Linked DNA regions of Nitratireductor mangrovi. The protein of the gene in region 1 interacts with the protein of each later gene in a pairwise test. Links are inferred from orthologs where the notes say so. Each region holds a gene or a part of one and is shown in the gene's direction. Other genes may lie near its edges.

The links. Proteins that work in one complex are often made in the same cells at the same time.
Region 2: the proteins of rplA (region 1) and thrS interact in binary tests that used the Escherichia coli proteins (3 or more experiments, as listed by UniProt). The link is inferred for Nitratireductor mangrovi from one-to-one orthologs.

The regions. Positions count from the first base shown.
Region 1 is NZ_CP042301.2:937,839-942,009, forward strand. The notes cover bases 1,399-4,134. They hold rplA (50S ribosomal protein L1), read left to right. Parts: upstream 1,399-2,283; coding sequence 2,284-2,985; downstream 2,986-4,134. Other genes in these bases: nusG (transcription termination/antitermination protein NusG), read left to right, coding at 1,399-1,724; rplK (50S ribosomal protein L11), read left to right, coding at 1,850-2,278; rplJ (50S ribosomal protein L10), read left to right, coding at 3,334-3,852; rplL (50S ribosomal protein L7/L12), read left to right, coding at 3,907-4,134. Also shown: tuf (elongation factor Tu), read left to right, coding at 1-463; preprotein translocase subunit SecE, read left to right, coding at 967-1,170; more of nusG, read left to right, coding at 1,197-1,398; more of rplL, read left to right, coding at 4,135-4,171. UniProt on the Escherichia coli protein: One of the primary rRNA binding proteins, it binds very close to the 3'-end of the 23S rRNA. Forms part of the L1 stalk. It is often not seen in high-resolution crystal structures, but can be seen in cryo_EM and 3D reconstruction models.
Region 2 is NZ_CP042301.2:1,918,557-1,922,986, reverse strand. Bases 479-3,473 are described here. They hold thrS (threonine--tRNA ligase), read left to right. Parts: upstream 479-985; coding sequence 986-2,962; downstream 2,963-3,473. Other genes in these bases: FQ775_RS09445 (lysophospholipid acyltransferase family protein), read left to right, coding at 3,042-3,473; FQ775_RS09455 (YegP family protein), read left to right, coding at 625-801; yidD (membrane protein insertion efficiency factor YidD), read left to right, coding at 479-481. Outside these bases: more of yidD, read left to right, coding at 146-478; more of FQ775_RS09445, read left to right, coding at 3,474-3,974; FQ775_RS09440 (RgsD C-terminal domain-containing protein), read right to left, coding at 4,012-4,430. UniProt on the Escherichia coli protein: Catalyzes the attachment of threonine to tRNA(Thr) in a two-step reaction: L-threonine is first activated by ATP to form Thr-AMP and then transferred to the acceptor end of tRNA(Thr). The rate-limiting step is amino acid activation in the presence of tRNA.

The DNA.
Region 1 (4,171 bases):
GGAGGTCGAGATCGTCGGCATCCGCCCGACTTCGAAGACGACGGTGACGGGCGTCGAGATGTTCCGCAAGCTTCTGGACCAGGGCCAGGCGGGCGACAACATCGGCGCGCTTCTGCGCGGCATCGACCGCGAGGGCGTGGAGCGCGGCCAGGTTCTGTGCAAGCCGGGTTCGGTGACGCCGCACACCAAGTTCAAGGCCGAGGCCTATATCCTGACCAAGGAGGAGGGCGGCCGCCACACGCCGTTCTTCACCAACTACCGCCCGCAGTTCTATTTCCGCACGACGGACGTGACGGGTGTCGTCACGCTTCCGGAAGGCACGGAGATGGTGATGCCGGGCGACAATGTGACGGTTGACGTTGAACTGATCGTGCCGATCGCCATGGAGGAGAAGCTGCGCTTCGCCATCCGCGAAGGCGGCCGCACCGTCGGCGCCGGCATCGTCGCATCCATCACGGAATAACGCCTTCGTCGACCGCCGACGAGAACGGCGAAACGGGGCGGCCATTCGGGTCGCCCTTTTTCGTTCTGCCGGGCATCGCGCTCTTTACAGACGCGAAGGAAGACCTTAGGAAGCGCTGCCGCGCGTGACGCGCTAGGGGTATAGCTCAGTTGGTAGAGCGGCGGTCTCCAAAACCGCAGGTCGGGGGTTCGAGCCCCTCTGCCCCTGCCAGTTTCGCCGGGTGCGAAGCAAAAGTTCGATATCGGCTGCTCTGCGGGACGAATGGATGGTTCCGTCGGCAACGACACCACGCTGAAATGCCCCTTGCATGACCTGCCGATCGGGTCTATGTACGGCCATTCAGACTCATGGTGTGCGGAGCCGGAAATGGCTTTGCGCGCCTTTATTGCATGGGCAGTAGCGCCGATTCGGCGGTTGGCGCTGTCGCCCGCGCGTACTTACTTCTCCCTTTAGGGAGTATCCGGAAAGTCCGGCCAACGGGCTTCCTTGAAACAGAGCGGCAGATGGCGTCAAAAACTTCTAATCCTTTCGTTTTCCTGCAGCAGGTGCGGCAGGAAACGTCCAAGGTCACGTGGCCTTCGCGGCGCGAGACGATGATTTCCACCATCATGGTGCTGATCTTCGCGTGTATCGCGGCTCTTTTCTTTTTTGCCGCCGATCAGGTTCTCGCGCTTGGCGTGGAACTGGTCCTTGGCATCGGACGATAACCGGCTTTTACGGGAGAGCGCCTGACATGACCGCGCGGTGGTACATCGTCCACGCTTATTCGAACTTCGAGAAGAAGGTCGCCGAGGACATCGAGAACAAGGCCAAGCAGAAGGGCCTTGGCTCCCATATCGAGCAGGTGGTCGTGCCGACCGAAAAGGTCGTCGAGGTTCGTCGTGGCCGCAAGGTCGACGCCGAGCGCAAGTTCTTCCCGGGCTATGTGCTGGTGCGCGCCAACCTCACCGACGCGGTGTTTTCGCTGATCAAGAATACCCCCAAGGTGACCGGTTTCCTCGGCGATTCCAAACCGGTGCCGATCACCGACGCCGAGGCCGAGCGTATCCTCACCCAGGTGCAGGAGGGCGTGGAGCGGCCGAAGCCGTCGATCACCTTCGAGATCGGCGAGCAGGTGCGGGTTTCGGACGGTCCGTTCGCCTCCTTCAACGGGCACGTCCAGGAAGTCGACGAGGAGCGCTCGCGGCTCAAGGTCGAGGTCTCGATCTTCGGCCGCGCGGTGCCGGTCGATCTGGAATTCGGTCAGGTGGAGAAAGCCTGATCGAACGCGGCCGGAAGATCCGGCCGGAATCGGTGGGAGGAAAGGCGGCTTGGCCGGCCGTTCGATCCGTACCACCAGACTGCAGCCGCCGGCTCGGCCGGCACGTGAAACAAGGCAGATGAGAAATGGCTAAGAAGATTGCAGGCCAGCTCAAGCTTCAGGTTCCGGCGGGATCGGCGACACCTTCGCCCCCGATCGGCCCGGCGCTTGGTCAGCGCGGCATCAACATCATGGAGTTCTGCAAGGCGTTCAACGCGCAGACCCAGGAGATGGAGAAGGGGTCGCCCATTCCGGTGCTGATCACCTACTACCAGGACAAGTCGTTCACCTTCGCTATGAAGACGCCGCCGGTGAGCTTCTTCCTGAAGAAGGCCGCGAAGCTGAAGTCGGGCTCCAAGGAGCCGGGCAAGCAGACGGCTGGTCAGGTGTCACGCGACAAGGTGCGCGAGATTGCCGAAGCCAAGATGAAGGACCTCAACGCCAACGACGTCGAGGCAGCGATGCGCATGGTCGAGGGCTCCGCGCGCTCGATGGGTCTCGAAGTGGTGGGGTGATAACGATGACCAGCAAGATTGCCAAGCGCCAGCAGGCGGTTCGCGACGGCCTCGATCGCGATAAGGCCTACGAGATCACCGAAGCCGTGAAACTGCTCAAGGAACGGGCCACCGCCAAGTTCGACGAGACCATCGAGGTCGCGATGAACCTCGGTGTCGATCCGCGTCACGCCGACCAGATGGTCCGTGGCGTGGTGAACCTGCCGAACGGCACCGGCCGCGATGTTCGCGTTGCCGTGTTCGCTCGCGGTCCCAAGGCGGAAGAAGCAACCGCCGCCGGCGCCGACATCGTCGGAGCCGAAGATCTGGTGGAGACCGTGCAGAAGGGCGAGATCAATTTTGACCGCTGCATTGCAACGCCCGACATGATGCCGCTGGTCGGCCGGCTCGGCAAGGTGCTGGGGCCGCGCGGCATGATGCCGAACCCGAAGGTCGGCACCGTGACGATGGATATCACCGCGGCGGTCAAGGCCTCCAAGGGTGGTGCCGTCGAGTTCCGGGTCGAGAAGGCGGGGATCGTCCACGCCGGTGTCGGCAAGGCCTCGTTCGAGGCCGACAAGATCATCGAGAACGTTCGCGCTTTTGCGGACGCAGTGATCAAGGCCAAGCCGTCCGGCGCCAAGGGCAACTACGTCAAGAAGGTCGCGATCTCCTCGACGATGGGCCCGGGTCTTAAGATCGACGTCGCCTCGCTCGCGCAGGCCTGACGTCCTGATTGAGGAAGTGGTGGCAATACCGCTTCCTTGAACGAAATTCCGGACCCACGGGCCCGGAATACGGAAGCCGAAGGTTTCCGGAAATCCTGTCCGAGATTGCAGGCGGTTTCTCCTTAATCCGCACGGGCCTGCATGAGACGGGGTCGACCGGACCGAGGGGCGAGAGTCCCGAAGGAAAGGTTCGAACCGTGTTTGCCTTTTGTCCGCGAGCCGGCATGGCCGGTGTGGCGAAAGGGGGCAGGATCCTCGACGTCGTTCGGGTGATCCCAATGGATGGCCCGACCGGCAAAAGGCAACCGGCAGCTGCTCGATAGGGTGGCTGTCAACTGGAGATAGGCAGTGGACAGAGCGGAAAAACGCGAACTGGTCACGGAACTGAACGGTGTTTTCGCGAACACCGGCTCGGTTGTCGTGGCGCACTATGCCGGTATCACCGTCGCACAGATGAACGATCTTCGCACGAAGATGCGTGACGCCGGCGGCACCGTCAAAGTCGCGAAGAACCGTCTCGCCAAGATCGCCCTTAAGGGCACGCCTTCCGAGGGAATGACGGATCTGTTCGTCGGACAGACCCTGATCGCTTTCTCGGATGATCCGGTTGTGGCGCCGAAGGTCGCCTCCGATTTCGCCAAGGGGAATGAGAGACTCATCATTCTCGGCGGTGCAATGGGATCGACCAACCTCGACGCCGATGGTGTGAAGGCACTTGCGACGTTGCCGTCGCTCGACGAACTTCGCGCCAAGCTGGTGGGGATGATTTCCACCCCGGCTACCCGGATCGCACAGGTGGTCAGTGCACCGGCCGCGCAGGTTGCGCGTGTCGTTGGCGCTTACGCCCGCAAGGACGAGGCGGCATGAGGCCGTTCCTCGCTGTCACCAAACATTGTTCGAACCTTGTAAGGAACTGAAGAAATGGCTGATCTCGCAAAGATCGTTGATGACCTGTCGAGCCTGACCGTCCTCGAGGCGGCCGAGCTTTCCAAGATGCTCGAGGAGAAGTGGGGCGTTTCCGCCGCTGCTCCGGTGGCTGTTGCCGCCGCTGGCGGTGGTGCTGCTGCCGACGCTCCGGCTGAGGAAAAGACCGAGTTTGACGTCGTTCTCGCCGAGGCGGGCGCACAGAAGATCAACGTGATCAAGGAAGTGCGCGCCATCACCGGTCTCGGCCTCAAGGAGGCCA
Region 2 (4,430 bases), 980 kb from region 1 along the record:
TATCCAGAGCTCGAACTCGCTGCCGCCTACCGGACGCGAAATCGCTTGTCTCATGGCTATGATACCTTTGACCGGCAAACCCTCTGGGATACGTACTACGTGCCGCGTTTGGTAGCCGATATCGGGCAGCTTTTGACCGACAGCCATGGCTGAGCGGTCCCGCAACTACAGGGGTCCGTGGCCGAGGACGCCGGGCCGCCTTCTCGGCACCGCCGCTGTGCGGCTTTATCAACTCACTCTGTCCGGCTTCATCGGCAATACTTGCCGCCATTTGCCCACCTGTTCGGAATATGCCTATGAGGCGATCGCCCGCCACGGGCTGTGGGCGGGAGTGTGGCTCGGACTGTTCCGTGTCATGCGTTGCGGGCCCGGCGGCACCCACGGCATCGACAACGTTCCGCCTCGGCTGGCGCCGGAGCTGCGCTGGTGGGCCCCGTGGCGCTATCGCGGGGTCGGTCGGGGGCGGCACGCGTCCTGCTGATGGCCCCTGCCGGGGGGCGCCGGCGATCGACTATCTGGCCAGCGACGCGCAGTCCGCGCCATTGCCAACTTCCACTTGTCCCACGCGCGTTCCGCTGGCAACTTGCGAATCGCAAGTCCTGACAATGGAGAGGGAGGCCGCAAATGGCTCACAAGTTCGAAATCTACAAGGACAAGAGGGGCGAATATCGCGTCCGCTTCAAATACAACAGCGAGATCATGTTCTCCACCGAAGGCTACACTTCCAAGGCCAGTGCCGAGAACGCGATCGAGTCGATCAAGAAGAACGGCCCGAAAGCCCCGGTCGAGGACAACAGCTAGCGCTGCCCGGCGGGAACTAAGCCCCGCACCGACGTTCGATTTCTGATTTTGGCTGCGGCGTCGTTCTGCGGCCTTTACGCGTGCCGGCGTGGCGCATATGTAGCGTGCCTGCCGGCGGCACGGTTGCCGGCATTCCGAGAACACACCACCCGCGCTCGTTTGCGGGACTGGATAGGAGAATGTCATGCCCCACGTTTCCCTGAAATTTCCTGATGGCTCGCAGCGAGAATACGACGCCGCGATGACCGGTGCCGAACTTGCCGCATCGATCTCCAAATCGCTCGCAAAGAAGGCAGTCGCCTATGCCGTCGACGGCCAGGTCCGCGATCTTGCCGATCCGCTCGGCGGCTCCGGCGCAGTTGAGATCGTCACCCGTGACGACCCCCGCGCCCTCGAGCTGATCCGCCACGACGCCGCGCACGTATTGGCCGAAGCGGTGCAGGAGCTCTGGCCCGGCACCCAGGTCACCATCGGACCGGTGATCGACAACGGGTTCTATTACGACTTCGCGCGCAACGAGCCCTTCACGCCGGACGATTTCCCCGTCATCGAGAAGAAGATGCGCGAGATCATCCAGCGTAACCGTCCCTTCACCAAGGAGGTCTGGGACAGGGAGAAAGCGAAGAAGGTCTTTCGCGACAAGGGCGAGAGCTACAAGGTCGAGCTGATCGACGCGATCCCCGACGATCAGGAACTCAAGATCTATTTCCAGGGCGACTGGTTCGATCTCTGCCGCGGGCCGCACATGGCATCGACCGGCCAGATCGGCAACGCCTTCAAACTGATGAAGGTGGCCGGCGCCTATTGGCGCGGCGATGCCAACAACCCGATGCTGACCCGCATCTATGGCACGGCCTGGGCCGATCAGGCACAGCTGGACCGCTACCTTCATATGCTCGAGGAAGCCGAAAAGCGCGACCATCGCCGCCTCGGCCGCGAGATGGACCTGTTCCATTTCCAGGAAGAGGGGCCGGGCGTCGTCTTCTGGCATTCCAAGGGCTGGAAGATGTTCCAGAACCTTGTCGGCTACATGCGCCGCCGCCTCGACCAGGAAGGCTACGAGGAGGTCAACGCGCCGCAGGTGCTCGACAAGGGCCTGTGGGAGACCTCCGGCCATTGGGGCTGGTATCGCGAGAACATGTTCAAGGTTCAGGTTGCCGGCGACGAGGCCGAGGACGACCGTGTCTTCGCCCTGAAGCCTATGAATTGTCCGGGCCATGTGCAGATCTTCAAGCATGGCCTGAAGTCTTACCGCGATCTGCCGATACGGCTTGCCGAATTCGGCAATGTCCATCGCTACGAGCCATCGGGCGCCCTGCACGGGCTGATGCGGGTCCGTGGCTTTACGCAGGACGATGCCCACATCTTCTGCACCGAGAACCAGCTGGCCGCCGAGTGCCTGAAGATCAATGACCTGATCCTGTCGACCTATGCCGATTTCGGCTTCGAGGAGATTACCGTCTTCTTCTCCACCAGGCCGGAAAAGCGCGTCGGCTCCGACGCGCTTTGGGATCACGCCGAGGAGATCATGGGCGGTGTTCTGAAGCAGATACAGCAATCCGACAGCCGCATCCGCACGGAGATCAACCCCGGCGACGGCGCCTTCTACGGCCCCAAATTCGACTACGTCCTGAAAGACGCGATCGGCCGCGAATGGCAATGCGGCACAACCCAGGTCGACTTCAACCTGCCCGAGCGCTTCGGAGCCTTCTATATCGGGGCCGATTCGGAAAAGAAGCAGCCGGTGATGGTGCATCGCGCGATTTGCGGTTCGATGGAGCGGTTTCTCGGCATCCTGATCGAGAATTATGCCGGCCATGTGCCGTTGTGGTTTGCGCCACTGCAGGTGGTGGTCGCCACCATCACTTCCGATGCCGACGACTATGCGCTCGACGTGACGCGACGGCTCAAGGCGGCAGGTCTCCTGGCCGAGGCCGATCTGCGCAACGAGAAGATCAACTACAAGGTGCGCGAGCACAGTCTCGCCAAGGTTCCGGTGATCCTGGTCTGCGGCAAGCGGGAGGCGGAGGAGGGGACCGTCAACATGCGCCGCCTGGGCTCGCGTGACCAGCAGTCGATGGCGCTGGGCGACGCCATTCTTGGGCTTTCGGCGGAAGCCATGCCGCCCGACCTGCGCCGTGCCAAGGCAGCGGCCGCTTGAAGCGAGGAAGGCCGCGGCGTAAACCCCACCGCGGCCTTCATCAACGCGTCATGAAAGATGGGCATAGGCTCGCTCCATGCTGGTGCGAATCCGCCGAAAGCCGATCGCCTTTCCGGAACTCTCCTACGCGAACCCCGACCAGGCGCGCCTCAAGCGCTGGGTGATCCGCTCCGTGGAGGGGTTTTCCGGCCGCGAACGCTATGCCGCGCTCTACGGCATCTGGCGTCACGACATCGTGCCGTCGGGCGAGCGGATCTTCGGCCGCATGCTGGATTTGATCGGTGTCGGTGTCGAGCGCCACGGCATTTGGCCGCCGGCGCTTCCCGACAATGTGCCGCTCGTGATCGTCGCCAATCATCCATTCGGGATCGGAGACGGCGTCGCGGTCCTGTCGCTGGCGGAAGAACTCGGACGCCCGTTCAAGGTGATGATCAATTCCGAGCTTCTCAAGGTGCCGGAGATCAATCCCTACGCGCTGCCGGTTGACTTCTCCGAGACCAAGGAGGCGCTGAAGCGCAACCTGGAAACGCGCCACGAGGCGCTGCGCCTGTTGCGCGAAGGGGTCACTATCGTCATCTTCCCCGCCGGCGGCGTGGCGACGGCTCCGAAAGGGTACGGCAAGGCCGAGGATCTCCCTTGGAAGATCTTCGCCGCGCGCCTCGTGCAGGATGCGCGTGCCACGGTCGTGCCTGTGCATTTCAGCGGCCAGTGCGGGCCGCTTTTCCATCTCGTCAGCCGCCACATGGATCTTGCGACCGACCGGCGGCCGCTCGCCCGGCTCGTCGGCAACATTTCGCTCACCCTGCGCACATCATTGCTGATTCGCGAATTCGCACGCCTTTCCGGCAAGACGATCGCGGTCCGCATCGGTGAGCCGCTGGCGTGGTCGCAGATGGCAGCGATCAGCGACCGCAAGCAATTGCTGGCGTTTCTTTACCGCTCGGTCTTCGCCCTGGCACCGGCAAATCCGGCGCGTGGCTGGCCACGGCGCGCCAGCCAGCACATGCACTGACGGTCCGAGCAAGCAGGACGTACGACGGGTCCGACGGTCAGTCGATTACGTCGGCGTCCGCCCCCTCGGCGGGTATCTCGATGAGGTCCTTGGTCGTGAGCACCTCGACGTCGCCGTTCTGGCCGGCGACAACGGTGAAGTCGTGCTCGTAGTTGCGCTCGCGGTTGCGCGCGATAGCGGTGTAGTCGCCCTCCGCCAGCACCATCGAGGCGAAGGCGCCGACATTCTCGCGCACCAGATCGCCCGACCCGGTCAGGATCGACCACTGGGTGTCGGCGATACCTTCGCCATTGGGCTCTCGGACCAGCTTGAGCGTCAGCTGCGCTGCCCGGTGTTCCACCGTTGCCTCGGTCAGCCGGCCGGCCTCGACCCGGATATCGGCGCGGATCACCGCGTTGACCGAGCCGTAGTGGGAAACGACATGATAGGTGCCGGCATTGAGCCGGACGACCGTGT